Regions from separate parts of the Alkalimarinus coralli genome, predicted to be linked through region 3. Evidence: predicted binding sites of a transcription regulator. Region 3 holds the regulator's gene; each other region holds the start of a gene.
The links. The regulator FNR, encoded in region 3, switches genes on or off when oxygen is low (the NO sensors DNR and NnrR bind a similar motif). The targets are predictions, from matches to a motif close to TTGATCTAGATCAA.
Positions count from the first base shown of each region.

Region 1: a site for FNR is predicted at 5,886-5,899, ahead of MY523_RS21395 (TraR/DksA family transcriptional regulator). Genes of this name have one in related genera too.
Region 2: a site for FNR is predicted at 6,252-6,265, ahead of MY523_RS10315 (CbbQ/NirQ/NorQ/GpvN family protein). Genes of this name have one in related genera too.

Region 1 covers NZ_CP096016.1:4,734,602-4,745,179, reverse strand. The annotation lists gene MY523_RS21420 (EAL domain-containing protein) at 18-2,558, shown strand; gene MY523_RS21415 (MBL fold metallo-hydrolase) at 2,555-3,565, opposite strand; gene MY523_RS21410 (acyl-CoA thioesterase) at 3,625-4,482, opposite strand; gene MY523_RS21405 (hypothetical protein) at 4,644-5,081, shown strand; gene MY523_RS21400 (hypothetical protein) at 5,173-5,337, opposite strand; gene MY523_RS21395 (TraR/DksA family transcriptional regulator) at 5,479-5,811, opposite strand; gene MY523_RS21390 (NAD(P)/FAD-dependent oxidoreductase) at 5,920-7,125, opposite strand; gene MY523_RS21385 (rubredoxin) at 7,154-7,318, opposite strand; gene MY523_RS21380 (chorismate--pyruvate lyase family protein) at 7,580-8,125, shown strand; gene ubiA (4-hydroxybenzoate octaprenyltransferase) at 8,445-9,326, shown strand; gene phoB (phosphate regulon transcriptional regulator PhoB) at 9,432-10,124, shown strand; gene phoR (phosphate regulon sensor histidine kinase PhoR) at 10,153-10,578, shown strand, end outside.
Region 2 covers NZ_CP096016.1:2,321,719-2,332,296, forward strand. The annotation lists gene nirJ (heme d1 biosynthesis radical SAM protein NirJ) at 1-263, shown strand, start outside; gene cobA (uroporphyrinogen-III C-methyltransferase) at 368-1,207, shown strand; gene MY523_RS10300 (cytochrome D1 domain-containing protein) at 1,211-2,809, shown strand; gene MY523_RS10305 (fatty acyl-CoA reductase) at 3,266-4,828, shown strand; gene MY523_RS10310 (hypothetical protein) at 4,938-5,351, opposite strand; gene MY523_RS10315 (CbbQ/NirQ/NorQ/GpvN family protein) at 5,323-6,141, opposite strand; gene MY523_RS10320 (tetratricopeptide repeat protein) at 6,309-7,139, opposite strand; gene MY523_RS10325 (hypothetical protein) at 7,316-7,696, opposite strand; gene MY523_RS10330 (DUF1631 family protein) at 7,978-10,578, opposite strand, start outside.
Region 3 covers NZ_CP096016.1:2,852,821-2,863,398, forward strand. The annotation lists gene fabB (beta-ketoacyl-ACP synthase I) at 1-12, shown strand, start outside; gene MY523_RS12790 (hypothetical protein) at 313-1,425, shown strand; gene fnr (fumarate/nitrate reduction transcriptional regulator Fnr) at 1,581-2,342, shown strand; gene MY523_RS12800 (OmpW/AlkL family protein) at 2,608-3,345, shown strand; gene MY523_RS12805 (hypothetical protein) at 3,449-3,847, opposite strand; gene alr (alanine racemase) at 3,946-5,040, opposite strand; gene dnaB (replicative DNA helicase) at 5,040-6,419, opposite strand; gene rplI (50S ribosomal protein L9) at 6,681-7,127, opposite strand; gene MY523_RS12825 (hypothetical protein) at 7,169-8,011, opposite strand; gene rpsR (30S ribosomal protein S18) at 8,060-8,290, opposite strand; gene rpsF (30S ribosomal protein S6) at 8,351-8,791, opposite strand; gene rlmB (23S rRNA (guanosine(2251)-2'-O)-methyltransferase RlmB) at 8,973-9,719, opposite strand; gene rnr (ribonuclease R) at 9,872-10,578, opposite strand, start outside.

The sequences.
Region 1 (10,578 bases), 1.9 Mb from region 3:
TATTAATATGGGCCCTGATGCTGTTAAGCCATCAGACATTTGCCGCCAGCAATGATATCCGGTCGGGCGTATCTCAGCAGCTTCTCAATATAAGCTATCTGGAAGACACCACAGGATCGCTAAAGGCAAGTGATATCCTTAAAAGCAAAAGCCACAAAGACTGGCATGAAATTTCAGGCGAGATTGCTAATTTCGGATATACCAAGTCTCCATTCTGGTTTAGGTTCACAATAAAAAACCCCTACAACATTGATGCCGACAAATTGCTGGAGATCAGTTACCCCCAGCTGGACTTCATTGACCTATACCGGGTTGAAAAAGGTAAGGTGCTAAGTGTCCATAAGACTGGCGATCACTACCCTTTCTCGCAGCGCCTGATTGACCACCCCTATTTCCTGTTTCCTGCTGCTATACCAGCACATACCAACGTCGAATACTTTGTACGGGTTCAAACAGAAGGCACCATGCAAGTCCCTATTAGCCTGTGGGATAAGCAGACATTTCTAATCAAGATAGGTCAGGAAGACCAAATACATGCAGTCTTTTATGGCATTTTAACGGTTCTGGCGCTGTTTAACTTTTTCGTATACCTGGCGCTACGGGAAAAAACGTACCTTTATTACTCAATGGCCACATTTGGCTATGTGTTCTTTTTTGCCACCATGCGAGGTAAGCCATTTCAGGTGTTATTCCCTGATTTTCCTGCTATTCACAACCAGAGCCTGCTCATTATCATTCCATTCACAACCCTCTTTTCAGCGCTGTTCGCCAGCTCTTTTCTGTCACTCAAGCAATACAGTAAAACGCTAGATAATTGTACAAAAGCCATTGCGATTCTTGCCCTTGGCTGCATCATTGCCTCATTCATTTTCGATTATGCCTACTCTGTTCGGCTATCGGTGCTGCTCGCCATTCCAAGTTATTTAATGCTATTCACGATAGGTCCACTGGTGTGGGTGAAGGGTGCACGCCTGGCACGGTACTACACGCTTGCCTGGGGATTGCTAACAGCAGGAACAGCCATGACGGCGCTCAATAAAGCCGGGGCAATCCCGAGTAACTTTATCAGCGAATACGGTATGCAGATAGGTTCTGCTCTTGAAGCAATCCTGTTAACAATTGCCCTTGCCGAGAGGCTGTATAGAGAAAGAGAGGGGAAGATCGCCGCCCAGGAGTCGACGATAAAAGAGCACAAAGAGCGCTTACAGACCGAAATCAAATTAATGAACCAGGCGCTGCACCACCCAATAACAAAGTTGCCCAATCGAGCGTGCTTTGAGATGCTCATTAATGACAGCGTTCGGCGCAGAAAAGATGGCCGGTTTGCCGTCTGTTTAATAAACCTGACACGCTTCCACGAAATAAATAAAACGCTCGGTCACAACAATGCAGACCTGTTAATTGAAGAAGCTGCAACCCTCATCAATCAGACGGTACAGAAACTCCCTGGCATTCAGATCGCTGAAGATAACGACCCCCAGACATACTATGCGTTCTCCTTTGAGGGTGCGACCTTTGGTGTGTTGATTGATATAGAACACTCCGAACAGGTGAGAGAAGCAGCTGGGGCCGTAATATCAGAGTTGTATCACCCAATCGAATTTAAAGGGATGTTGCTGGAACTAGACCCTGCAATCGGCGTTTCAACGTTTCCTGAAAATGGCCGTGATGCATCCACCTTGATTCGCCACGCCAACGTGGCGCTGGAGACCGCTGAAAAGAGTGACCGAAAACTCGACTACTATCAGCCAGAGCAGGATCGATATAACGCTCGACGTTTAACGTTGATGTCTGAGCTAAAGCAAGCCATTGCCAACAACCAGCTTTCACTCTATTTCCAACCAAAGATAGACCTAAAGTCTAACGCAGTTGTTGGCCTGGAAGCACTGATCCGCTGGCACCACCACCGCTTTGGTTTTGTGCGCCCTGATGAGTTCATTCCGATAGCAGAACAAACAGGCATCATAAAACCGTTAACACGGTGGGTTGTTAAAGAGGCGCTAAGAGTTCAGAAAGAGCTACTGGAAGAACGCTATGATATTGATATCTCAATAAACATCTCAGCTAAAAACCTGAGAGAAGAGGACTTTGTTTCTTTCATCTCTGACGCTCTGGGAAGTAACCCTGAACAGAAAAATAAAATCACTATTGAGCTGACTGAAACATCTATGATGGAAGATCCGCTAAAGGCCTTGCAGGTTCTGGAAGACTTGAGCCAACCGGGTATTAAACTCTCAATAGATGACTTCGGAACCGGTTATTCATCGCTGGCTTATATCAAAAAGCTACCCGCAGATGAGATAAAAATTGATAAATCGCTGGTATTTGATTTAACCAGCAACGCCGATGATCAAGTCATCATCAAAACAACCATTGAAATGTGCCACAGGTTAGGCTTCACGGTGGTAGCAGAAGGTGTAGAGAGCCAACACATAGTAGATATATTAAAACAACTAAACTGCGACCTTATACAGGGTTACTATATATCCCCTCCTCTTCCGCTCAACAAACTCAAGCTCTGGCTCGCTGAAATGGACGACTACGCCGCACTGGCTTAATTTGATAACAGTTCTCTCGTTTCACCCACTCCCATTATAGATTTTGGAACGCTGGAGGGCGCGGCCAGAAACCGTTCCGCGGGTTCCATCATCGGTTCTGATGTTAAACGAATGGTTCCCCAGTGCATACCAATCAGAGACTTGGCCCCGATATCTTCACCAATTTTCACGGCCTCTTCGGGGTCTGCATGGACAGCACCAAAAACCTCCCTTGGGGCATAGGCTCCAATTGGCACCAATGCAATATCATAGGGGCCTGTTAACTGCCCAATTCTTGCGAATTCAGAACCATACCCCGTATCACCCGCAAAGAATATTTTTACCCCGTTGTATTGCATTGAAAAACTGCCCCATAAAGCGCGGTTTTCATCGACAAGGTTTCGCCCTGAGAAGTGGTACGCAGGTAAGCACTGGAATGTTGCATCCTGTTGTTTCAACTCATGGTACCAATCCATCTCAATAATCCGCCTAAAGCCTAATTTGCGCAGTAACTCCCCAGTGTTCAGCGTGGTAATAACCGTACAGTTTGTTTTATCTGATGCTGCTTTCAGCGCATGTACATCAAGGTGATCATAATGATTATGGGAGATAATAATAACATCGGGAGCCAGGTCATCAATTTGTAGCGGGGCCGGTACCAGCCGACGAGGGCCGCTAAACTGAGTTGGCGACGCCCGATTAGACAAGAAGGGATCAGTCAGCACATTAAGGCCATTAAACCGAATGTAAAAGCAGGCCTGCCCCAACCAGCTAATGGATGGCTTATGGGCCAAAGCCGCCAACATCTGCAGCGCCTTCTCTCTTGGCAGGCAGTGCTCATCCGGGTAGTCAAAAGGTTTATTTCCAGAGATCGCTAACTGTGCCAATACAGGTAACATTTTCAGCGAGTGTCGTCGATCAACCCAGGGAGAGCCAGGCGGAGATCTGAAACGGCCAGCCTGATGATGCCAATGATCCGCATAGGGGTTGCCAGGTATTTCCTTTAAGTCTCTCACCAGTTGTTCCATCTATCTGTCTGCTCCCTCTATCCCAAGACCGCTACCCCAAGACCTCTACCCTATTAACGTTACTTTCGCTTGCGTATCAGCGCTTCCTGACAGACTGAGGCAACTAGTACCCCCTCCTGATTATAAATATTCCCGCGATTCAGCCCCCTGCCGCGGGATGCGCTGGGACTATCCATATCATATAACAACCAGTCATCCACCCTGAAGTCACGGTGAAACCATATTGCGTGATCCAGGCTCGCAACCTGCATTCCCTTATCCATAAACGAAACGCCATGTGGGAGCATTGATGTTCCCAACAAACCAAAGTCTGAGGCATAGGCCAGTATGCATTGATGGATTGCCGGGTCATCCGGCAGTGATGCAATCGCCCGAAACCAGTTTTGCTTGTAGGGTTGACGAATATCGGGAGCCAGGTAATTGATTGGGTTTACCGGCCTGATCTCTATCGGCCTGTCTTGCGTGTACTGCTCCCTGACTTTTTCAGGAATCAGCGCTTTAAACTTCCGCCTTGTTTCAAGCTCTGAATAGATACCCTCAGGGCCAGAGGTTTCAGGCATATCAAACTGGTGTTCAAACCCTTCTTCTGGCGACTGAAAAGACGCAATAAGCGTAAAGATTTCCTTATTCTGCTGTCTCGCAATAACTCTTCTGGTAGAGAAGGTTGCTCCATCCCGCACCAGTTGAACTTCGTATTCGATGGGTAAAGAGTGGTCACCTGGGCGCAAAAAATATGCATGCATTGAGTGGGCATTCTTCCCTTCTACCGTTTTGGAGCTGGCCATCAACGCCTGACCTAACACTTGCCCCCCAAATACGTGGCGAAACCCAAGATTTTCACTATTGCCACGGAAATTAAGCTCATCTATTGACTCTAACGCCAATAATTCCACTAATTTTGCAAGCACTTCAGTCATTTATTGCTCTCTTGTTTAAGAATCACCGCCATAGTAAACCGTAGCTCCTCTGACAATTCAATTGCCAAATGTGCCACAATTATGGGGCATTTCGGTAACCCCGCATACACTGTTTTAAATAACCTGATAGAATCTTACAAGGTTTCATTGGAGCATGGCTTATGAAAAACAGGCACTTACAGGCATTATTAGTAGCATCTTTACTCTCTATTTTCGTTGTCTCACCGGCTTTTGCCATAGACCTTAGATACGACCCAGAGCAAGACGCACCGACCTCCAATGAAGAGCCTTCCTCCCTTGCAAGCGAAAAAAGCCCAAAGCAACTGTTACCCGGCGAAAGAGACTCCAGCAATACCATTAATACTACCCCAGGGTTATCGAAAGACGACAAACGGGCTGTAGAGGCGGCCTCACAAACAGGTTGGGTATTTAAAGCACCTTCACTCTCATCAGATAAAGAGCCCAACATAACTGACGAGCGAGAGTCCGTAAGAATGGCAGAGGAGCAGAGGTGGCGAGAAAGCGGAAAAAATTACGACGATAACCTTCTGAACAAAGATAATTACAGGATCAACGTAGAAGCAGAGTATACGTTTTAATAAGGGAAACCCACGAACCCGTTAAGCTGATAAGAGTCCAGCGTTTTAAAGCAGCGATTGCGATAGCTAATTTGAGCGGAATAAATGCAACTTATGGCTTCGTCTCTGATGTTAGAGTATTAACACGCAGTGCGTCTCGAGCACTCATTTCCCAGCCAGCAAAGTTAGATTTCTTGTCTGTTTCTTTGCCTTTTGCAAGCGCACCTTTCTCTGGTGATGGCTTCTTTGTTTTTGTTGCCAGTGTAAACCGTGCCATGATCTCTCTCGAATGATTCAGCGCAGAAAACTATTTCTGCGCTCTTTTGCAGACACACCTATTATTGCAAAACATTACAAGAAGATACATAACATTACATTTATTTTAGTCTTGGTTAACTGCTTTATTAAGAAGCAGGCGTTAATGCATCTCCTCCTTGGTTGCGCAATCAACACAGCGAGACGAGAATGGCCTTACCGCAAGCCTTTCAGCTGGGATACTGGCACCACAATCAACACAGTCGCCGTAACGCCCTTCATCCATACGAACCAAAGCACTGTTAATCTTGTTGATCTCAGCTTCAGCTTCAACGCCTAACGCTTGCAGTACCTCACCATTTTCCAGTTCAACCGCTTGTTCTGCAAAGTCATGATCGAGTGGCTGTGAAATATCTTTTTTGATACTACCAAGCCTGCTCTCCAGCTCAGACCGCCTGCCTAATAGCTGGGCGCGAATTTCTGAATATTCCTTCATAGGGCTACACCTTTTTAAGATTTAATTTCACACATTCCATGTTTCTAAATATAGCACTCTATTTAGGCACTGCGTTGATGCAGCTCAGTTGTTTCAACTTCATACCTGTCAGTGGATACCGGGTACCCGCTTTGATAAAGCCTGTTTCTCAGCAACACAGTCCCCAGTCAACGCGAAACCCAGCAGTACGCCATCAGGGGACGTAAAAAGGGCCTTTACATTATGACCTTCACGCTCAACGTCCCACTCACCAGGCGAGCCTGGCTGGGGCGGCAACACAACAGCGGGGCAAGCAGGCGTTTTTGTCGCTACAGGCATCACGCCGTAGCTGACTTCAGTTGGTAAGCCTGTCAGTGTTTTTGCCAGCGCGCGAGCACATGCCATCAGCGGCAGCACATAAAGCATCACACGGCCATCAACTTCAGCGCAATCTCCCAGGGCAAACACATCTTTTTCAGAGGTTTCCAAAAGTCGGTCAACCACAATCCCCTTGTTAACCTGCAAGCCCGCATTTTTGGCCAACGCCGTTCGAGGGTTTAGCCCTACCGCAGAGATAACAATATCTGCTTGAATAACCGTGCAATCATCCAATGTCGCTACAACACCGTTGTCTTGAGCATCAACCTGATTAACCGTTTTGCCAAAGTGAAAGCGCACCCCCGCTTCGCTCAACCCGTCTGCGACAGCACTCCCGGCTTCATGCGGCAGTAGTCCGGTAAGCGCCGTTTCCGAAGGCGCAACGACGTCAACGTCATAACCGCCAATTTTAAGATCATTCGCAAATTCGCAGCCAATCAGCCCGGCCCCCATGATCAAAATTCGCTGTTTACCATTCAAAGATTCCCTAAAGCGCCGATAGTCCGCCAGATCATTGATAGAAAATATTTTATCGGTGCCTGAACCTGGTATATTCAGCTGGACAATATCTGCCCCCCAGGCAATAACCAGCTTGCTGTACTTAAGCTCTTCATCTCCAATTCTAACAACATGCTGATCCGCATCGATCCCTGTCACCGTGGTAAACGTTCGAACACCTAACGACAACTGCTCAGCCATTTTCCCTGGATCAGCCATCGACAGCTGGTCTGCTGTTTTGGCTTTTGTAAAACCGGTTGATAGCATCGGTTTGGAGTACGAGTGCCCATCATCTGCAGTAATAAGCAACAGTGGAGTCTCTTTATCCAACTTGCGAATCTCTCGAGCTAATGAGTACCCGGACAAACCTGTCCCTATAATCACAATAGGCGCCTGATCATCACTGGAATCTGAAAGCCTGGAGCCCGCAAACGTTGGGCCTGAGTCGCTAGTCGTCATATTTAAGTCTCTATTTTTTAGTGGTTTACTAGATTTCGATCATCTCAAAGTCTTCTTTTCCGACACCACAGTCAGGGCACAACCAGTCTTCCGGTACATCATCCCAGGCAGTACCAGGCTCAATGCCATCCTCCGGCCAACCTTCTGCCTCATCATAAATCAGACCACATACAACGCATTGCCACTTCTTCATTCTATATCCCCAGCCGTTAATGTATTTCGCAGCCCCAACAATCAAGCTGCTAGCTAACTACCACCGCTGTAAATTAAATCAAAGGTCAGGCTGAACTTCCACTTTATTGACAAGCGTTACCTTTATTCTGGCAACCTAATGCCCAGCAAAGCACTTCAACATCTAAATGGCCATAGCAGACTGGCGACGCTCTGCGCTATAATGCCCGCCTTCACAGCGCTCAGGTTAACGCCCTGAAGCTACCGCAACAGGATCTAATTGATGTCACTAAATGGCCGTTGGCATACATTCCGTCGAGTTCCCTCTTTCTATTTGCCGAACGAATGGCGTGACTGGATACTTGATCGGGGTTCATTGACCCAACGCTTAATCGAAGCCAGTAATGGCAATTTTTCTGTCAGAGTCGTGCGCCAAGCCTGGTTACAACCTAACAGAGATGAAGCGCTCATGCTGGGCTGCCCCATGACCACGCGGGCCTTGATTCGCGAGGTTGAACTCTTATGCTTCGGCGAAACCTGGGTCGTCGCGCGCAGTGTCATCCCCAGCAGCACGCTGCATGGAGAAGAGCGTCAGCTAAAAGCCTTGGGAAACCGTTCGCTAGGCACATTTCTATTCAAGTCTAGAGCAATGAGACGAGGGCCATTGCAGATCACTCAGGCATCTCCCGAACACCTTTCGATGCAAGTGGGTTACTCACTGCACGACCCTCTCTGGGGCAGGCGTTCAATTTTTTATCTTCACGAAAAACCACTACTGGTCAGCGAGCTGTTTTTGCCTGCAGTGCTCAGAAGTCAAGCAAAGCGTTAATAGTTCAGCGCAACCAACCGGTTGCAGGGCCATGCTATAGCGGTAGTATTCTTTATAAGAGAGAGCTTTGCACGATGTTATGAGCGAAGCAAAGACAAGGCAAAAAATGACGAAAAAGCGCAGTTTATGTGTAATAAGTCCCGGTCGACCCAGGAGAGTGCACCATTTTGAGTCATTTTTTAACGATGAATTTGTAAGCGCAGTAGTCGTGCAAAGCTCTCTAAGAATCTGTAAGATAATGGCAACTTTAATACGCCTTGAGAGTAGCTAATGGCTCACCGGCGTTATTCTCAACTACAATCATAACGCCCAAAATATCATGCGCAGCGCTTCTGGTCGAAGATACAACTTTAGAACTCAGCTTCCTTACTACATTCAACTAACGCGCCTTGATCGCCCAATAGGGGTGTATTTGTTGCTATGGCCAACACTCTGGGCACTATGGTTTGCAGCATCTGGCGTTCCATCACTCAAAATACTGTTTATTTTTATTGCAGGGGTCATACTGATGCGGTCTGCTGGCTGCGTCATCAATGATTTTGCAGACCGCAATATTGATGGTCATGTTAAGCGAACCAAAGACCGGCCTTTACCCTCAGGCAAAGTGACCGTCAAAGAAACCTTGATTCTATTTGCCGTACTCTGCATCACCTCGTTTATATTGGTTTTGCTGACCAATACACTCACGATTTATTTGTCATTTGGAGGGCTGGCACTCGCTGCGACCTACCCCTTTATGAAACGCCACACCTACCTGCCTCAGGTCGTACTGGGGGCCGCTTTTGCCTGGGCTGTACCTATGGCCTACGCTGCCGAAACGGGAGAGCTGCACAAGCAGGCATGGTTACTTTATGTGATAACAGTGCTCTGGACTGTCGCCTATGACACCATGTACGCCATGGTTGACCGTGATGATGATATTAAAATTGGCGTTAAATCTACCGCTATTCTGTTTGGTAATGCTGACCGAATGGTCGTTGCCATTTTGCAAACACTGGTCATTCTGGTTCTTTGTATTGTGGGCAACCAAGCAGAGTTAGGGTCGCTGTATTATCTATCGGTTGTGGTCGCTGCGACGCTATTTGTCTATCAGCAACACCTGATCCGTAACCGGGAGCGAGAAGGCTGTTTCAAAGCATTTCTCAACAACCATTGGGTCGGACTGGCGATATTTGTTGGTATTGTTGCAGAGCTTGTATAAGCCTATTTGCCCGTAGCTGGACGAAAAAAGTCACTCTGTCATATATTTGTAACATGTTACCGTTGTAATGGTGAGCCATCGATTCACTCAAATAGGTCAGAGGGTATGACAGGAAAAACCGTACTCATTGTAGACGACGAAGCGCCAATCAGAGAAATGATTGCCGTCGCACTCGAAATGGCAGACTATCATTGCCTGGAAGCAAGTGACGCACGCCAAGCCCACTCATTAGTCATTGATCATTCACCAGACTTAATTCTACTGGACTGGATGTTACCAGGCACCAGCGGTATAGAGCTGGCTCGCCGCTTAAAAAAAGATGAAGGAACCTCTGAAATCCCAATCATCATGCTGACCGCCAAGACTGAAGAAGACAACAAAATTCAGGGCTTGGAAATTGGTGCTGATGACTATATTACAAAGCCGTTCTCTCCTCGCGAGCTGGTAGCACGCTTAAAAGCAGTATTAAGACGGGCAACCCCTCAGGGAAAAGAGTCTCCCATTGATATTGATGGCTTAATTCTCGATCCGGTCGGGCACAGAGTGACCTCTGACAACCAGCCGCTAACCATGGGGCCAACCGAGTACCGGTTGCTACAGTTTTTTATGACCCACCAAGACAGAGTTTATACTCGAACTCAATTGCTCGACCACGTTTGGGGTGGTAATGTCTACGTTGAAGAAAGAACGGTTGACGTACACATCCGGCGCCTTAGAAAAGCACTGGGCAGCAGGCATGAGCACCTCATCCAAACGGTAAGGGGCGCGGGATACCGGTTTTCAACAAAAGCGGCCTAAGAGCCCTTGAGCACGGTTACCAATAACGATGAAAAAGAACTGGCAAAGCTATATTCACCGTATTTTTTTCGCCCTGGTTGCGCTAATCATCATCGGGTTACTGGTCGGGTCTGTTAGCTGGGTACTGGTGTTCGGCCTCGGTGCTTATCTAGCCTGGACATTGGTGCAAGCAATCAAGTTGCATCAATGGTTGTACTCTCCTTCCAGTGAAAACGCTGAACAGGGCAGTAAAAGCACACCTCCTGAAAGCCATGGCTTATGGGGAGACCTGTTCGATGGCATCCACAGTCTTCAAAAAGGTCACACGGTCGCTCAAAATCGCCTAAGAACGATGATTAACAGAGTGCAGGAGTCTGCCAACGCGCTGAATGATGCAGTGATCATGACGGATGCCCGTGGCGCTATGGAGTGGTGGAACAAATCTGCGACCAACTATCTTGGATTCATCCAGCGC
Region 2 (10,578 bases), 530 kb from region 3:
CAAACGACGAATTAATGGAAGGGTTTCGCCAGCACCCCCGCCCTGTAAAAGGTCGCTGTGCTGAATGTCAGTATCTTAAAATTTGCGGCGGAAATACGCGCGTGCGTGCCTATCAACTAACCGACGATGCCTGGGCTGAAGACCCTGCCTGTTACCTGAGTAATGAAGAAATTGGCATCGACGAAGACGAAGATGATCGTCTCGATATGCCATACAACGACGCAACAGAAGCTAGATTGATCCCGGTCACCCGACAACAATAAGTTGGGAACCAGGGCCATCAATATAAATAAAAATTAGAATTAAAAAATATAATTTAAACAAAATAGAATAGAGTCGCCTGGAGTCCCGGGTTATGGAGAGAGCAATGGTAGATCAAACCAGCGAAGTAAAAGCGCTCATGGGGAACTGTGCCAGCAACACCCCTTTGCAACCTGGCGAAGTAGCTCTTGTCGGTTCAGGCCCAGGTGATCCTGAATTGCTCACTCTTCGAGCACTTCGGTTGATAAGGGAAGCCGATATCGTCGTTTACGATAAGCTTGTCAGCGAAGCGATTATGGGAATGGTTCCCACAGATACAGATCGTATTTTTGTTGGAAAAACAGCTAATGACCACACCCTGCCTCAGGAAGAAATAAATACACTACTGGTAAAACTCTCGAAAGAGAATAAGCGCGTCGTTCGACTGAAAGGAGGCGACCCTTACATCTTTGGCCGAGGCGGAGAGGAGATTCAAGTGTTATTGGCTGCTGACGTGCCTTGCCGAGTTGTACCTGGCATCACCGCTGCATCAGGCTGTGCAACTTACGCTGGTATACCTTTAACCCACAGAGATCATGCCCAGAGCTGTACCTTTGTAACCGGTCATCTCAAGTCCGGAAATCTGGTACTTCCCTGGGAAAACCTTGCTCGTCCAAATCAAACCGTTGTTTTCTACATGGGTTTGCAGAGCATTGAAGTAATCAACAGAGAGCTGCAAGCTCACGGAATGCCTGGCGACATGCCGGCAGCCTTGGTGGAACAGGGTACAACGCCCAACCAACGTGTATATATTGCAACGCTGGACACCTTACAACAGCAAGTCGAAGATGAGAACGTTCAAACCCCTACTCTCATTATCATCGGAACAGTGGTTTCGGCGTTTAGTGAACAACAGAAAGAGAACGTTACTGCCAGCAATGTGGTGCAATTTGCAACAGGAATGTAATTGATGATCACCTCTTTTCTACCTAACCTGTTGGCTCACAGGCAGGCTGCGCCTACTAGCTCACTTAGCATCATCCCGAAGCTAAACCATCTAGCGTTGCTCGGCTTATTCTTGCTCGCCCCCACTAACGTGGCTGCAGCTTCTGCCAAAAGTACCCATTCGATATCAGAAACAGAAATTCCCGCACAGACAAAACAGCTTTATAAAGACAATTGTGCAGAGTGTCATGGGGCCAACCGCACGGGGTCTATGGGGCCAGCTCTGCTACCTGACAATCTCTCTCGGCTGAGAAAGAACAAGGCGGTCGACGTGATCAAAAATGGCCGCCCCGCAACCCAGATGCCAGCCTTCGCCGCCAAATTGAATGATCAGCAAATCTCATCTCTGGCCGACTATGTATTCAGTAAACCAGTGGTTCAGCCGGAATGGTCGCTTAAAGATATTGAGCGCTCTCATGTTGTCTATCACCCAAACGGTAGCCTTCCAGATAAACCGAAATTTGAAGCTGACCTGAAAAACCTGTTTATTGTTGTCGAACTTGGAGACCACTCTGCCACGCTTTTAAATGGTGATACATTTGAACCTATTCACCGTTTCAAAACACGCTTTGCACTGCACGGAGGCCCAAAATACTCACCTGATGGGCGCTATGTCTATTTTGCTTCAAGGGATGGCTGGGTTAGTAAATATGACATATACAACATGGAGTTTGTCGCAGAAATCCGGGCTGCCATTAATACTCGAAACCTGGCTATCTCAAAAGATGGTAAATATGCCATGGTAGCCAACTACCTGCCTCAGTCTTTGGTGCTAATCGATACGACCGATTTAAAACCCGTCAAAGTATTTGATGTCGAAAGCTCCGAAGGCAAACCCTCTCGGGTTAGTGCCGTCTATACTGCCCCCCCTAGAAACAGCTTTATAGCGGCCCTTAAGGATCTTAAAGAGGTTTGGGAAATCCCCTATGACCAGGGTGAGCTAACTGTCAGAAAAATACCCGTCGATGACTATCTGGACGACTTCTTTTTTGACCAGTCATACAAACACTTGATTGGAGCCTCAAGAGACTCCAAAGACGGCCAGGTGATTGACCTCGACCAGGGTAAAAAAATTAAGACGATTGACCTGGCAGGTATGCCCCATCTAGGTTCTGGCATCACCTGGCAATATCAAGGAAAAACAGTGATGGCAACACCTAACCTGAAAGATGGCCAGGTGTCTGTCATTGATATGACAACATGGGATGTGATTAAACGAATCAAAACTAAAGGGCCAGGCTTCTTTATGCGGAGTCACCAAAACTCCAAATATGCATGGGTGGATGTGTTCTTTGGCCCCAACAAAGACCTTATGCATGTAATAAACAAAGAAACATTAGAAATAGAAAAAACGCTGCAACCTATCCCGGGAAAAACAGCGGCTCATATTGAGTTTACAAAAAACGGTAGCCATGCACTTATGAGTATTTGGGATAAAGATGGCGCGTTGATCGTATACGATGCCAATACGCTTAAGGAAGTTAAGAGACTGCCAATGAAAAAGCCTTCTGGTAAGTATAACGTTCACAACAAAACAACGTATGCGACCGGTACCAGCCACTAGCATGTACTCTCGCGCTTAAAACACCCTCACAGCTATTCTCGTGACGATTTCCTTGGCCACGAAAGTAGCTGTGTCTTCCTGCTTCAATGCCTCAATGCCTCTGCGCTATCAAATCCTGCTCTAGTCAAAAGTACAAATGCTATGACAAAAACGGTAACTGATATAACAGTAAAGGCAACCTGCAACACTGCAATATTCGAAAATGAAACTCTCTTTCGGGTTTTTAGTGCTTATACTCTAATGAGAATTCTTGTTGTTAACCACATCTCATTATCAGAATAACAAATGAGATACACCTCTCACTTCGATCTACTTGCAATGTTTAATTCGCACTAAATATGTAACTTTGCGCTGTTATGGTTGGTCGTGAAACCAGAGGGCTTTGTTTAGGTTAACAGAGCATTCACGCAACACCATCAAGGATATTTCAACTCAATGGAAAACAGCAGGAACGCTATGAAAACTACAAAAAACTCAGTGGTGAAAAACACACTTAACGGAAAAAACATTCTTATCACTGGCTGTACAGGTTTTTTGGGCAAGGTACTATTAGAAAAGCTAATCTCATCAACTCCCGATATTGCGTCCATTACCGTGCTTGTTAGAGGAAACTCAACATATAATACTGGCAGGGAGCGCTTTGAAAAGGAAATTCTATCATCTTCAATTTTTGACTCACTGCGAGAGCAAGACCCTCTCTCTTTTGAATCTTTTTGTATGTCAAAGATTCACGTCGTTACAGGCGAGTTAACCGAAGCCAGTTTTGGCCTGGAAGCGAGCGAGTTTACCTCACTAGCCAACAAGATCGACGTCATTGTAAATTCAGCCGCCAGTGTTAACTTCCGCGAAGCCTTGGATAAAGCACTTAAAATAAACACCCTATGTCTTAACAATATAATTGAGTTATCCAAACGCGGCGGTGATATTCCCGTTGTTCAGGTATCAACCTGTTATGTACACGGTCTGAACGAGGGAGACATCTATGAAGAAACCAAGGCACCTTTCGGGAAACAGATCCCCCGTAACGAAAAAGGCCACTACCTTGTAGCCGACGTAATCGACCTTTTAAAAGATAAGATCAATAATATACGCTTCCCGGCCAAAGACCTTGACGAACTGAGCCAAGCACTGGTCGACCTTGGAATTAGTGAAGCGAATCACTATGGCTGGAACGATACCTATACCTTCACCAAGTGGATGGGAGAACAGCTTCTTATTGAAAAACTGGATGGCAAGTCCCTTGCAATTGTCCGCCCTTCAATAATAGAAAGTACGCTAAAGAGCCCTGCCCCGGGGTGGATTGAAGGTGTCAAAGTAGCTGATGCCATTATCTTCGCTTATGCTCGGGGAAAAATTGCCTACTTCCCCGCCGACCCTAAAGGGGTCATGGATATTATCCCGGCTGACCTGGTCGCCAACAGTATTATCTTATCAATGGCGAAGGTATTCAGATCACCCAACGAAACTAACATTTATCAATGTTGCAGCAGTGGGTCTAACCCAGTAAAAATTGGCGAATTGAAAGATGCTATGATCAAAGAAGCGCGCTCCAACTATCTTGCTTACCCCAAGTTATTTAAAAACAAAAAACCTGCAAGCAGCTTCAGTTTTGTTTCAAAGTCAGTGTTTGAAACGTCAATGAAGGCACTGCAAATGCCACTTAGCATTCTGCATGATGTTAAGTCCTTTTTGGGCAAAGCAGACAAAAAGAGCATAATGTTAAAAAATATTGATACAGCACTGACACTATCGACCACTTTTTCATTTTATGGTTTTCCTAAATATCGCTTTCACAATGGCAAACTCTTGTCTCTGGCCAAAGAGTTGGGAGAAGAGACAAACAGTGAGTTTTCAGTCGACGCCAGCACGATCAACTGGACAGAGTATTTCGGTAAAAACCATATTGCAGGGCTCGAAAAATATGCCATTAAAGAGGCAAAGAGCAGCGGTGTAGAGGAGCATAGTGGCGAGCAGGAAAGCGACATAGAATCAGTGAAGCAGTCCAAGAAGGCGGCTTAACTGCATGTAGCTATCTTAAAGGCTACATGCCCCAAAAGCAGCTGTAACAAAAAAGCCTGATTGATTACTCAATCAGGCTTTTTTGTTACTTGGCCAACGATGGAAGCGGCTAAAACTTTGGAAACAGTATTGGCTTTTTAGCTAAAGCCCAGGCTAAACCTAAAATTCCCCACATAACAAAGCTTGTATGCACCAGAGTGAAATACATAATAATCCACATCCAGCCATTCGGAGTATTGCCCAACAAAAGATATAGGCCAATACATCCAGAAAATACTAAGCCTCCGCCGAGCAGTGACATAAAAAATGTCTGTCTGATATGGTTCGTGCCCAGAGAACTACGGTCACCACTGCCATGTTTTAAAAAAAGTCGTAACAGAAAGGCAAAAGATATACCCGGAAGAACCAATAAGTTACACAAGTACCACCCCTCTGCCTGCTTGGCAAGTGAGAGGTCTTCGTTCTTGCTTTGTTTATAGCTTCCGTAGGCCAACTTATTCTCCTTCGCCACCAAAAATGGCATATATGACCTCTGTTAAGGCTTCAACGGTTGCCTCATCATCGGACAAAGGCTCTGCCATGGTTATACGACACGCTTCCATCGGTGATATTCCACTCTTAATTAGCTTTGCGGCGTAGATAACCAACCGCGTAGAAGCAGCCTCTTCAAGATCATGATCTTTTAAGTTTCTTAGGCTGTTTGCCAACTTGACCAAAACCCTCGCCTGGGCTTCATCAATGCCACTTTCCTTAACAACAATTGCGGTCTCTGCCGCTTCATCAGGGTAATCAAAGCGAAGCGCTACAAACCGCTGGCGGGTGCTCGGTTTCATTCCTTTGAGTAAATTTTGATACCCAGGATTATAGGAAACAACCAGCATAAATCCAGGCGCGGCTTCAAGATACTCTCCTGTTCTCTCGATAGGCAAGACCCTGCGATCATCGGCCAAAGGGTGTAGCACAACGGTAGTATCCTTTCTTGCTTCAATAACTTCATCAAGGTAGCAGATTGCCCCCTCTCTAACCGCCCGTGTTAGAGGGCCGTCCTGCCAAAATGTGCCTTCTTTTCCAATTAAGTGCCGCCCAACAAGATCAGCCGCAGTGAGATCATCATGACAGGATACAGTATAAATTGGGCGGCCCAGCTTCTCAGCCATATGAGCAATAAAGCGCGTTTTTCCACACCCTGTAGGGCCTTTAATTAATACAGGCAGTTGGTGATTATATGCATGCTCAAATAACGTCTCTTCATTGCCTTGAGGCTGATAAAATAGTTCATCAGTTTCGTTCTGTGGTTTTTCAAACGCATTCATAAAGCGGATCCGTGGATATATTGTCTAAAAGAGACCCAACCCTCCTGCAACCAGATAGGTGTTTGAATCTTCAAGTTGGCCTACCATACCTTGAAACAGTAAAAATGCCCTTGACCGAGGTCAGACTAAGCGATCAGCTCGTTACTTACGCCCTTGCCACAACCGAATTACTTACTCCCTTGCAGCAAGCGAATCAACCTTGCCATCGCTTCACTCAGCTCTTTAACTGCATCTTTGTCTCGGTCAATCAGTATCCAGCGATCAAACTGGTTTACAGGGTGATAGAGCCAGCAGACGTAACGGTCATAGTCACAACCAGATTTGATAAACGGATCAACGCCAAATACGTCCATTTTATTAACCAGCAGTGTGGGAGCGCCCTCCCTGTCATACTTTTTCTCTTGAATCTGCAGTTCATGTCCCGTCACACTAATACTGTATTTAACACCTTTATTAGCATTTTTTTGCTTAACTCTAGCGCCCTGATACGGCACTGTGGTGAGAATGCTATTTATGCGCAGCACCAGTGCTTCAGTCGATGAGTCGGTCAGATATAGCTTTTTAAGCGACTCGAGATAATTATCTTTGCCTTTATCCAGTTTCAAATCAGGGGTTCTAGCGGGTTTCTTCGATACAACGTCTTTCTTCTCTTCGGCTTCCGTGATCATCTGCAGCGCTTGAGTATAAAACTCGCCATCGTCACCAGCTTGAAGGACATAAATCTCCAACGACTTTTGGGCCAGATCATACTCCCCCTGTTGATACATAACCTGTCCATGCATGTAATGAAACTTTTCCGCAAGCGGTACTTCAAGTTCTGATATCTGTTTCAGTTGCCGTTCGGCTTTATCCCACTGTGCACTATCAATTGAACTCTGAACCGCCAGCAGAAGTCTGTTAGCCTCATGTTCTGGGGGTAGCCCAGATGCATAAGTGAGTGTTGGGAACAAAACAAAAAGAGCGAACAACCACTTTCTATAAACGATTAAATACTTCATAGGTCACTATCTGTTTAGCCTTCATTAATATTGCCATGGTTTAAAAATACCTATATGAAGAATAGATGAGAGAAGTTAGAAAGGAAACAAAGCACTGGTTGCTTTTGTAACACAACGTTTCAGGGCATTAGCCTTACATGATGACTGAGTGAAATTACTAACAAAAAATCCAGGCCTTATGAAGCACACACCATATCAGCTTCCGCCATCATCGCATCGATAACCTTGCTTGAAATTGATCGGTCACAATCAACCGCTTTAGCATTCGCCGAGTGCTCAGTAGAGCCCGTACCTTGTTGTGAAGCGGTTCTAAGGATGCTCAACGAGTCATCAGGCTCTGACGGGAAAAAGTCTCCAATATAGGCTTCCACAAGAGACTTGCCATCAGCTACTTTCACGGGGTTAGCGGTATCATGAAGAAGCTGTTTAGAGTCACTACTTAGCTCTTCAATAGTAACGGCCTTAGTTTCGGCGTTATAGGTTTTGAGAACTCGACACCATAACAAAATCACTAATAAGAAAAGAGTGATCTCTAATAAATGTATTAAATAAATCATGAAAGGCCCAAGCAACTCATACCGCTGTTATTATATTGATACAGCCGTTACGTTTTCATGCCTACCTAACCTGATGGAATAAGTAATGTAACAAACTGTTTCAAATATTATATAAGCCCTTGATCATTATATGTGTGACACACTGGTCATTTTGTAGCTAGCAGGAAAAATTCAGGCGGGTTTTACCTGTACATATTTACCGAATTAGCAACAGAGCTTATTTCGGCGCACAGCACAATAGATACTGACCTAAGAAAGCCTGTGAACTGGCTTACCTCTTATTACGCCTGAATATTTTGAAATGCTTCATCCAGTGGTAATGGCCGTCTAATGCCATACCCCTGCGCATTATCAACGCCAATTATTTCAAGCATGGACAGTATCTCTTTATTTTCAACAAACTCAGCAATGGTTTCCATGCCCATGAAGTGGGCTAGTTCATTGATAGACTTGACCAGAGCTTGATCCTTCTGATTATTGACGATATTTTTGATAAAGATGCCATCAATCTTAATATAATCAACCGGAAGTTTTTGAATATATGCATAGGATGAGAGGCCTGTTCCAAAGTCATCAAGGGAAAATTTGCACCCTGTTTTCTTTAAAACCTTGATGAAATCTGTGGCATCTGACAAGTTTGTGATAGTGGCAGTTTCCGTTATTTCAAAGCAAATTTTGTGTCTTGGCACAGAGGTGGCTGACAGCTCTCCTAACACAAAATCCAAAAAGTGCTCTTCATTAATAGATGTTCCTGACAAGTTAATAGAAAAGCCATCGACTTTATCAACAATGCTGGCGTTTTTTTCCATCCATCTTAGAGTGTTATGAATAACCCACTTATCAATTCTGGACATACGGCCGAAATGCTCAGCAGCCTCAATCAATGCAACGGGAGGTAGCAGGTTCTTATCTTCATCATATACACCTAATAATATTTCATAATGAGAAGGCTTGTTGCTCGCCACATTAATATGACGAATTTCCTGGCAACGCAGCATCAAAAGGTCTTCGAGCGAGTGATCAATTCGCTGAATCCAGTTCATCATTTCATTATGATATAGCTGATCCCGGTCTTGGGGGGTATATACGGTTATCCGGTTGCGGCCATGCTCCTTCGAAAGGTTGCAGGCAACACTCGCCTTCTTCATGACCGTATCAATGTTATCACTACTAGAGTCAATTTCGGTTAGGCCGGCACTAACTGTCACAGCAATTGAGTGCTCTTGCCATGAAAAAGCACTTTCCTCCACCGCATCCCTTATATTTTCGGAGAGGATTTTTCCTTCTTTAAGTGCGCAATTATTAAAGATCAGGCCAAACTCATTTCCGCCTACTCTGCCACATGTAGCCATTCCGCCTGCGGCACTCTTTACCACCGATGCAACATGCCTAAGCAGTTGATCTCCCGCAATATGGCCATACGTGTTATTGATAACTTTAAACTGATCTATATCCAAAAAGCAGACAATATAAGATGTTTTGTTGGACATCACATCAGCAACAGCCCGCTCAAGACTCCTTTCAAATGACTGCCGGTTAAGCAAAGCTGTTAGCGGATCACAGCTTGCCTGGTTAGATAAATCTTCATAAACGGACTGCACCATTTGGTGTAATCCCTGGTCTATTACGGGTACTTCTTCTTTATCCAATAATGTCGCCTTACCCTGATTCATGCGGTCTGCCAACTCATCGAGAGATATATCAATATCTTTCATGCCCTGGCTATCAACGAACACAAACCTAAAAGACTTGCTCCCTGACCAGGCTAACCTCATGCGTTGTGCCTGGCCAAGCTCATCAATCAATTCAACCCAATCACCAACGACCATCATTCTGGCCCGCTTATGCCAACGGCTTGTGCCTGGGCTGTTATCTTTCTGTTCTTTGGATGCAGCCGTCTGCGTACCATATTCTTCATTGGGGTCTACTAACCAGCTATACTCTTCAGCAGTGAACAGCTTCGCTTTCTTCCCTAGCAACAAGTACTCTTTTAGCTTATCCATAATCTGGCTATGGGAGGTTTGCCCTGTTGCCCGCAGCTCACGATCAATCATGGTGAGGAAAGTCGGTGCTTCAAGATCTTTTTCCAGACTGTCGCCTACTGAGGCTGACGTATCTGAAGCTAATGCACCAGAAACCGAAGCATCTGCCGGTTCACCTAACCATGAGACAAGCTGATCCACCACTGATAACGAATCCTTAAATCTCGGGCTATCAGCGCCTTCCCTCAACAAGGTCACCAGCATTAACTGCCTCCAGCCACCTTCATCCAGCAAAGAAAGCAAAACCTTGGGAATTTTCTTCCCTTTAATACGTTGGTTAATCTCAGAGACAATCGTTTCCCGCGCCTCAACAAGTCTTTGCTGACCTTCGTATGCCCTGGCTACACGCTCTGAATTACGCTTAAAAGCCTCTTCCTGTCGAGAAACCAAATGATTTATTTCAATCAGTAGCTCTTCAAATAGGTGCAAGTCTCCAGTGTATTCATTGATAATGCGATTGGTGAAGTACTCCAAAGACCGCTCTATACTTCTATTTGGCGCGCGCTTTGTACCTGCTAACTTAGCCAGCTGATTGACAACTTGTCTCGCAGGGTGGTGATGGTTGGAAAAAAAAGTATCATCCAGCAAAACAACCTTAAGCACAGATAGCTTTAGTTTTTTTAGCCACTTTTTAAGCACACCACTGATTCCGATATGCTCTAAAATAGTGTCAAATAACCGATCGGTGATATCAATCAGCTCATTCTCTTTTTCACCTAGCTGGGCTTCTTGCTGGTTATTCTCTTTCAGCCGTTTTTTTACTATATCCTTAAGCGGCAACTCGATAACATTGCCAGGCTGCTCAATACGCTCACGGCTCTCATCATTTTTTACGGATAG
Region 3 (10,578 bases):
GTAAGCCACTAGGCTTTATTCATCCATAGGGGGCAAGACATCCCCTATGGATGCTATTCCCTCCCCTGACTACGCGCCCATTCCTGCCCCCCATTGATTTACCAACCACTTACCACACATTCTTTTTCCGAAAGAGACCTTTGCACGACGTTATGAGCGAAGTAGTCATGCAAAGGTTTCCAAAAATAGCACATCAATAGGTCTATTGATGCAAATCAACACCCCTATTACGTCGTTGAGTAGACTACAGTTTCCAGATTAGATGTTAGTGAGTATGCCACCCTCGGGCGTTGAACAAATTTAGGAATAATAATGGGATCTCCATTTGAGAAGATTACCCCAATAATAGCTGACCACCGAACACTACAGGATGTTTTTGGGGATAATGCATACCCAACAAGCCGCACTATGAGACAAATTTTTTCACACAAAGACTGGCTATTTTGCACAAATAGTTTCCGATATGACTCTCCGGACAAGCCAGGTCTATTCGTTGAAGACAGAGGGTTTAGTCTTCAGAGCTATACTGACATCATTACCAACAGCAACAGAACAAACTCTGAACTTGCATTAAGCTTGTCTATGCCGCTGCAAAATACGTTGTGCAGTTTTCCTAAGCAAAATAACAGCACCACAAGCAAAATCACCCCGGTTAGAAATTATATCGACCACCTGCTCCATGAAGTTCGTTTACTGAGTGACCTAATCCCCAGAACTCGCCGCATTAATTATATTCACTGGCAGGGGGAGATTGCTCAACTGCTAAGCCCGGCAGAAATGACAGAGATTATGTATTCGCTCAATAAAGCCTTTACGCTACAAAATGAACAAGAAGGCACCTATGTCATTGAACTGGAGAAAGTGCCTGCGGATGATGCAATTATTGCGCTGATAAAAGGCTTGGGCTTTAACCATATTTGCCTCGGCACCCAGAACAGGGATCAAGGCCCTATTGATTTTGATTTTTTAGCCGACCAGGTAAAAATATTCAAGCAGTATGGCTTCAAAACGGTCAACGTACGATTTCTTACCAGACAACATGAGTCATGCGAACAGCTCAGTGAAAAACTGGAAGGGTTAATTGGTATCGACCCGGATACCATTTACTTAATAGACGAAGAAGAGCGTCAATCAGTCCTTTCAGGCGTCGAAGCCGAAGAGACAACCACCTGTGACTGTCATAAAGAGTTTGAAAACAGGCTTATTGAAGCAGGGTTCCAGAAACTGAATCATGTTAAATTCTCAAGGGACAATTCAGTGTCCAAGGGTATATCCGGTGATTTAGTTGGCATAGGTTTAGGCGCGACCAGCCTAATTGAAAACTCGTTTTCTCATAACGTCGACCAGCTTGATCAGTACTACCAGAAACTACAAAGTGGTCAGCTGCCTTTTGGTTATGGAGGTTATATCCGCCCCAAGTACTAACCCTTATTAGACTAAAGTATTAGTTCCTGCAATTTGCCTCCTTATCCTTCTATATCTAGTAAGTTTATATGCTAGAATTGCCTCATCTATGTTCCAAAAAGCATAAAAATTGATTATCCTGATGGAATAAAAGCTATTAACCGAGTAAAGCGAAGATGAGTGAGAAAATAGCAGCTATTGATCCGCAACCAGCAACAGGTATCCATCAGTCCTGCTTACAGTGCAGTCTGAGCAACCTGTGCATTCCAATTGCAGTTAACAAAGATGACATTGATCGCCTTGAAGACCTCATAAAACAAGGGAAGACGATCAACCGGGGAGATCATATTTTCAAGGAGCACTCCCCCTTTAAATCTTTATTTGCAGTTCGTAGCGGCGCAATTAAAACCTACTCAGTTACCGAAGATGGTGAAGAACAGGTAACCGGTTTTTACCTCCCTGGAGAGATAATTGGTCTCGATAGCACCAATACAGATTCGTACAGCTGTTCAGCAAAAGCACTTGAACGCGCCAGCGTCTGCGAAATTCCTTTCGGCCAACTCGAAACACTGGCTGCTAAAATCCCAACACTCCAGCACCACTTTTTTTCGCTGATGAGCAAAGAGATTCAGGGCAGTCGGCAACTCACCATGCTGCTTAGTAAAAACACCGCTGAAGAGAGAATAGCCTCCCTGTTACTAAGCCTTTCCAGCCGATTCAAGCTACGCAAGCTGTCCGGCACACAGTTCCGACTCCCTATGCCCCGAAATGATATTGGCAACTATTTGGGACTTGCTGTAGAAACAGTAAGCCGGGTATTTACCCGTTTCCAAAAAAGTGGGCTTATTTCAGTTCAGGGGCGAGAGGTCATTCTTGAAGATATGGATGCACTTGTAGATATCGTTAAAAATCACGGCAAGTGTATGAAAGGCGAATAAATTCACACCTCCCCTCCCCGAAAAAGAGGCTTAATGCCTCTTTTTTTATATCTACTTATTAGTTACTCAAAACAACACAACAAAAAAATACCTCCTTATAGGTATCTTTAGTTAACTTGATTTATCTCATTTTATTTTCATTTCTCACACTTGCCACCAATAGCCGATATTATTTTATTGCGATATGTCAATTTAACAAAATTCACCATAGCTACACTGCGCCCATCACAACTTAATCACTTCGAAACTCAATCAGGGTAGCTATATGTTAAAAAATGCATTAACTTCATCTCTTGTTGCTGGTTCACTATTAATTAGCCAATCTGCTTTTGCTTATGAAGCAGGAGATATTTTCATTAAAGGCGGTATCGCAACTGTCGATCCCCAAGAATCCAGCTCAGACATTGTTATAAATACCCCGGCTCTGGGCCCTGCCACTGGTGCAAAAGTAGGCCTGAATTCTGATACCCAATTAGGATTAGTATTCAGCTATATGGCGACCGACAGAATCGGTATTGAGCTACTTGCTGCAACACCATTCAAGCACGACATTTCTGGCGCTGGCGCAATCTCAGGCGTTGGAAAACTGGGTGACACCAAGCACCTTCCACCAACGCTCAGTGTGCAGTATTACCTGGCAGAGCCAGACGCAAAGTTCCAACCTTATGTTGGAGCCGGTATCAACTACACTATTTTCTTTGACGAAGGAACTACAGATACACTAACAAACTCAATTGGTGCATTGGCAGGCCTGACTGGTACGCCAGGTGTGGTAGCCACAAGCACCAAGCTTGATATTGATGACTCAATTGGCGCTTCGCTACAAGCGGGTTTTAACTATGAAATCACAGAAAATGCCGGGCTAACCGCAGCTGTTTGGTGGATCAACATCGATGCCGATGCTGAAATTACCGCGCAAACCAATGTGGGAACAGTAAAAGCAAATGTTGATGTTGAAGTAGACCCTTACGTTTACATGCTAGGCGCATACTATAAGTTTTAAGCCTACAGTAAGTTTTAAGCCAAACACCAATAAGAGAACCTGGCCTTTAACAAGGTCAGGTTTTTTATTTAGAGATATTGGTTAAGGTCTACCCTTAAAGTCTTCAATCTTCAGACTCTATAACACGAAGAGCAAACAACCCACCCAGAAACGCAAAGAAAGCCCCCAGTACAACCATAACAACCGCCATCAATGTAATGCTACTATTTTCTGCCGAGGAAGTTACCGAAGCAACGCCCGCTAAGAAGCCAACAGCTGCGGCGTGCCACGCTTGCTTTTGATTTGCAATCGTACCTGTTAAAAGCCCTCCAAATGCCATCGTCAGGCAATAAACCAGCATTGCAAAGATAAACCAAATTTCTTGTTTATAGGTTGAGAAAAATACATAGTCACTCGCTGCCATGCCTATGTATGACGCTAGCAGCACATAAATAGCCTGGCCGAACAGCCCCACCAAGATCGTCACTACCAACCCGATAATAAGCGCTTTCCAACTGATCATTGAATTTATCCTGAAAATGGGAATTATTGTAAAGCTGAAGTGTATATTAGCGAGTGCTGGAAGGAATTGACTTACTACAGATCACTCAAGTTAAGATGTCACTCTTCGGAATATAACCTTGGCACTCTTGATGTAACACCCGTTAGCAGCTCATAGCCAATCGTTCCGGCAGACATAGCAACCTCGTCGACTGAAACGTTCTTGCCCCAAAGCTCGACGGCATCCCCCACTTTGGCATCGGGGTGATAAGTAAGGTCAACCGTCAGCATATCCATTGAAACACGACCTATTAGCGGTACAACGCGGTCCCCCACCCATACAGGCGTACCTGTTTCGGCATGACGCGGGTAGCCATCACCATACCCCACCGCAATGGTACCCACTTTGGTTTCGCGACTCGCACGCCACGTCCCACCGTAGCCCACGCAATCCCCTGCATTCACTTCATGTATCGCCATAATACGTGACTCAAGCGACATGACTGCGGCTAACCCAAGGGCTTCTGAGGATAAGTGCGGCATAGGTGAAGAACCATACAGTATGATTCCGGGCCTGACGCAATCAAAATGTGCAGACTTATGGGCGAGCAACGCTGCGGAATTGGCAGCAGTCAACAATAACCCCTCAGACATTGAGCCCAGATTATTAACCACCGAACTAAACAGCGCCAGTTGTCGCTCTGTTTCTGTAGTCTCTAACTCATCGGCGCTAGAGAAATGGGTCATAAGCCCTACAAGCTTAACCAACGGGGTCTGCTTAAGCCTGTAGACCAACTCGCGCGCCAAGGCGGGCTTGAACCCCAACCTGTTCATGCCGGTATTCAACTTGAGCCAGACAGCGACAGGTTGATTAACCTCTGTAAGCGCGTTTAGTTGCTCAAGCTGATATTCAGAGTGAATAATCAACTGCAGTTTGTGCTCCGCAGCTAATAACACCTCTTCAATCGAAAAGGCCCCCTCCAGCACTACCACAGGGTTATCAATTCCGTTTTTCCTCATTGCTATTGCCTCATCGACACAGGCGACAGCTAGAGGCGCATCAGGGATTGCTCGTGCGATTTGACAGATACCATGACCATAACCGTTGGCTTTAATAACCGCAACACATAACGCGTCTCCGGCCAGCGTTGAAGCCAGCTGGTAATTTGCTTTAAAAGCGTTAAGGTCTATCTTGGCAAAGGTGGGTCGGGTCATTAGAACTCGCCATCGTAATCAGTGTGGGCAAGATCCTCAAACTTGGTAAACTGCCCCTGAAAGGCGAGTTTGATGGTTCCTGTAGGCCCGTTTCGTTGCTTACCGATAATAATCTCGGCAATCCCCTTATCAGGGCTATCTTCGTTATAGTAGTCATCACGATAGATAAACATAATAATATCGGCATCCTGCTCAATTGCGCCTGACTCTCGCAAATCCGAGTTGATAGGACGCTTATTGGGTCGCTGCTCCAAACTTCGGTTAAGCTGAGACAGTGCCACAACCGGGCATTTCAACTCTTTAGCCAGCGCTTTAAGCGAGCGAGAGATCTCAGATATTTCAGAGGTTCGCCCCTCGGTATTCCCAGGAACCTGCATAAGTTGCAGGTAATCGATCATGATCAGGCCAAACTCTCTTTTTGTTTCACGGGCAATCCTCCGCGCCCTTGAACGTACCTCAGTCGGGCTCAAGCCAGCAGTGTCATCAATATAGAGCGGTTTGTCTTTTAGCAAGCTAACCGCTGACGTCAAACGAGGCCAATCATCCTCCTCCAACTTACCACTTCTTACACGCCCTTGATGGATACGCCCCATAGACGACAACATACGCATAACAATCGCATCTGATGGCATCTCCATACTGAATACCAGTACAGGTTTACCCGCTCCAAACAAGGCATTTTCAACCAGGTTCATCGCAAAGGCCGTCTTACCCATAGACGGCCTTGCAGCCACGATAACCAGATCTGATGGCTGTAGCCCGCCAGTATTGGCGTCTAGATCTCTAAACCCGGTCGTCGTTCCCGTCAGCGGATCATCGGTATTGAACAACTCATCGATGCGCTCAAGTGTTTGTGTCAGAATTGGGTTAACATTTTGAGGCCCCCCCTCAGATGCTCTAGACTCTGATATCTGAAAGACTTTACGCTCTGCTTCATCTAACAATTCGGAACTCGTTCGTCCCTGAGTGTTAAATGCAGAGTCGGTTATTTCTCCAGAGGCTGAGATCAGTTTTCTGAGAATAGCCCGCTCACTAACAATTTCAGCGTAGGCTCTTATATTTGATGCACTGGGCGTATTCTTAGCCAAATCACCCAAATAAGAGAGTCCGCCAGCATTGGTTAGTTCTCCGAGCTTTTCCAGCGCCTCAGACAGCGTAACAACATCAAGTGGCTGTCCTTCGCCAGCCAGCCTTGCAACAACCCTGAAAATAAGACGGTGTTCATGTCGATAAAAGTCGTCCTCAACCACCTTATCAGCCACTACATCCCATTTACTGTTATCAAGCATAAGACCGCCTAAAACAGACTGCTCAGCTTCGATTGAGTGAGGGGGGACTTTAAGCTGACTCAGCTCTGTATCAGAATTCATATTATTCATGATTTACCGCAACAACTTCCTGGAGCATAGATAGGGAGAACATTTAAGCGTGACAAAACACATCAGGCTATTTTAATGCGTCAGTAAGAGAATTAAAAACAAAAACATACCGCTGAAACAAATACGGCCCAAGGGTTCGCTAAAGCTTATCACTTTAACAACCCTTGGGCCGTATTCGCAATTCATCAACCTGTTCCCGGATAACCTTAAAGATATAAGTTATCTCTATGGCAAGCCCGGGAACGTTGTAGCTAGTAAGTATTACTCAGCAACAACTGTCAAGCTAACGACTGCATCCACATCGCTGTGAAGGTGAACAGTAATTTCATACTCACCCACTGCACGAAGTGGTCCTTCTGGAAGGCGAACTTCGCTCTTGTTCACTTCAACTCCAGCCGCTGTGATTGCATCTGCAATATCACGAACGCCAATTGAACCGAACAACTTACCTTCATCACCCGCTTTAGAAACGATAGTGACTTCTTTTGAATTTACTTGTTCTGCACGTGCTTGTGCAGCAGCTAGCTTCTCTGCTGCTGCTTTTTCAAGTTCAGCACGACGAACATCAAACTCTGCAACATTTGCTGCAGTCGCAGGAACTGCCTTACCGTAAGGGATAAGGTAGTTACGACCGTAACCTGATTTTACGCCAACCTTGTCACCAAGGCCGCCGAGTTTACCGACTTTCTCGAGCAGGATAACTTCCATCTCGCAAACCTCTTTAAACCGTCTGTGATAGCCAACTAGTTCTACTGGTCGATTTCGCTGTTGTTAATTCGACCTCTAAAGTCAAACCAACTGTCCAGTATCGCCATAAAAATAATCAGCAAAAACAAGCTAGGCCCTAATAATAATGCGCTCATATAAAACACAAATAACCAGTGCCCGCCCAAATTCCGTTTAGCCACACTACCATGAACCAATGCAATGCCAGCCAGTGTCAGCGGTACCAAAATAATCAGCACCAACAGAACAATATTTAAACTTATCGCCGGACCAAAAAGCGTTAAACCAACAGCACTCAGTGAAAACACTGGTGATAGCTTAAAGCCATGAAACTCCTGACGAAAACCTCCCGGGTTGTAGAGCGAAGACTGCCAGCTTCTCGCCAACATCACTGCCCCTAATGCTATTGCCAGATATGTCGTCGCCAAACTACCGACCATTAGAGAAGTGAACGCGGGTTCTAACTCCCCACTGAGCTGTTTAACCATCTCAGGGTCGATCTGCCTATAAACGTCTTTGGCCATATCGATTAATTGCTGTACGACTTCCGGCAGCATAACAGGCAATAAAAGCCCCGTTGTAAATGCAACCAGCACACCTGCAATTAACATCTTTTCCCAGGAAACAGTCTGCCTTAGAGCGACAGCCATAACCCAAGAAAGAATTAACACTAACACTATTCCCGGATCGCCGAGCTTAATCCACCATGCTATTGCAGGTAATGAAGCCCAAACCAAAATATTTGTTCCTTGTCCCACTCCTTTACGCAAAGTAACCAGAGTTAGAACAGCCGCACTTAACCAAAACATCAATGGCAGCGCTGCGGCAATCACCGCCACGATTACGGCCTGTTTCGGGCCGCGCATCAAATATTCCGCTAATGCACGCATACAGGGTAATCGCTACTTTTTAACTTACTCGTGGTGGTTATCTGTAAAAGGTAACAGAGCCACGTAACGTGCACGCTTGATAGCTGTTGCCAACTGACGCTGATAACGAGCTTTAGTACCAGTAATACGGCTAGGAACGATTTTACCGGTTTCAGATACGTAACCTTTTAAAGTTTCGATATCTTTGTAATCTATTTCTTTAACCCCTTCAGCAGTGAAGCGGCAAAACTTACGACGACGAAAAAAACGAGCCATTGTAATTTCTCCAAATTAAGAATTTTAACTAATATTTAACCAATCAATGCAAAAGGAAGATTACTCTTCGCCTTCTGCCTGGCCTTCAGTATCAGTAGCATCGGCAGCTTCAGGAGCAGTCTGTTCAGCAGCTTCAGGAGCAGGACGACGATCTTCACGATCATATCGACGCTCTTCGCGACCTTCAGATGCTTTAATTAGAGAAACTTCAGTGATCGCTTCTTTACGACGGATGATCATGTCACGAATGATCGCATCGTTGAAACGGAAGTTGTGGGATAACTCATCCAACGCTTCACTTGTGCATTCGATGTTCATAAGAACATAGTGCGCCTTGTGAATTTTGTTAATAGGATAAGCCATGTGGCGACGGCCCCAATCTTCCAAGCGATGAACTTCACCACCAGCATCAGCGATGATGCCTGTGTAACGCTCAACCATTGCTGGAACTTGCTCGCTTTGATCCGGGTGCACCAGAATTACGATTTCGTAATGACGCATTGTATCTCCCTACGGGTTATAAGCCTCCCATAAGCGGTAAATCACTTTGAGAAGCAAGGAGTTGAATTGATGTGTTTTAAGAACCGCGCATTTTAGTGTTTAAGCAGGGGGGTTGCAAGCAGAATTTGAACAAAAAACAGACGATACAGGTAAGGTCTCACTCACCTGTAGCATGTTGGTACTATTTTAAGCTATTCCTTTGTCTCACCGCCTCAAACAGGCATACCCCGGTTGCCACTGAAACATTTAAACTACTCACCGATCCGGCCATGGGAATTTTCACCAAATCATCACAATGCTCTTTGGTCAAACGGCGAAGCCCTTTCCCTTCTGCCCCCATAATCAGGGCAACCGCACCGTTAAAGTCGTTTTCATAAATCGTTTTATCGGTCTCTCCGGCAGCCCCCACTAACCAAACACCATACTGTTTTAACCACCGCAACGTGCGTGCAAGGTTAGTGACTTTTATATACGGCACATTCTCAGCGGCACCGCAGGCGACTTTCCGGGCAACACCGTTTAGCGGTGCAGACTTATCTTTAGGTGCAATAACAGCCTGCACACCCGCCGCATCCGCAGAACGCAAGCAAGCCCCCAGATTATGAGGGTCAGTCACACCATCCAACACTAACAAAAACGGTTTTTCATTGAGGGATTGCAGCAACGCTTCCAAATCCCCCTCTTCCAGCTCAGCTGCTGTGTCGCACTCAGCAACAACGCCTTGATGGCTACCATTTACTATTTTGTCGAGCTGGTGGCGATCAACACTTGCTATGCTCACACCACGTTTTCTAGCACTGACAAGCAGGCTTTCAAGCCTTTTATCTTTTCGCCCTTTTAAAATCAGCAAGCGTTTGATTTTCTCGGGCTCTTTTTCAAGCAGCGCATTCACTGCATGCAGACCAAAAACATTTTGAAGCTCAGACATTATTAAGGAACCTCTTATTAATGTCATTCCCGCGAAGGCGGGAATCTATAACATACCGAAGACATTGGATCCCCGCCTTCGCGAGGATGACGGAAAGTGAGTAGGTCAGGGTTTCCTTTATCATTGCCATTTTACAATTATATTAATGTTCACTACTTCTGAACCTTTCTCTTACGGGGCTGTGCGCTCCCTGCCTTTGCGGTTCGTGGCGTCGATTTTTTAGCTGAAGCGCTCTTTTTGCCTTTCTTCTTTGTTATTTTTTTCTTTTTACCCTTCCCCTTCTCTGGCATTTTATCCAGCAAGGCCTTCCGTTTACTCTTTGGGCCAGACTTGGCTTTTCCTTTTTCAGCGGTTGGCCCGCGTCTACCCGCAGGTGCGCCCGCCCTACTTTTTCCATTTCTGCGACGGGGCTGACCCAGAATCTCAAAGTCAATCTTTCGATCATCAAGGTCTATCCTGACGACCTGAACACTAACGGTATCGCCCAGGCGATAACTGGCACCAGTGCGCTCTCCTACCAGTCGATGCTTCGCCTGATCGAAGTGATAGTAATCACTCTTTAACGAAGAAACATGCACCAACCCGTCGATATACAGGTCTTTGAGTTCAACAAAAAAGCCAAACGATGTCACGCCTGAGATAATACCTTCAAACGTTTCACCCAAGTGCTGCTGCAAGAACTCACATTTGAGCCAGCTCACCACATCACGAGTCGCTTCGTCTGCTCGTCGCTCTGTCATTGAGCAATGCTCGCCCAACTGCAACATCTGCGGCAAGTCATAGTGATATGGGTTTTCACTTGGCTTAATCACGTCAGTTCGTAGCACCTGAGGGCAAGGCACTTCGCTATGAATCAGCG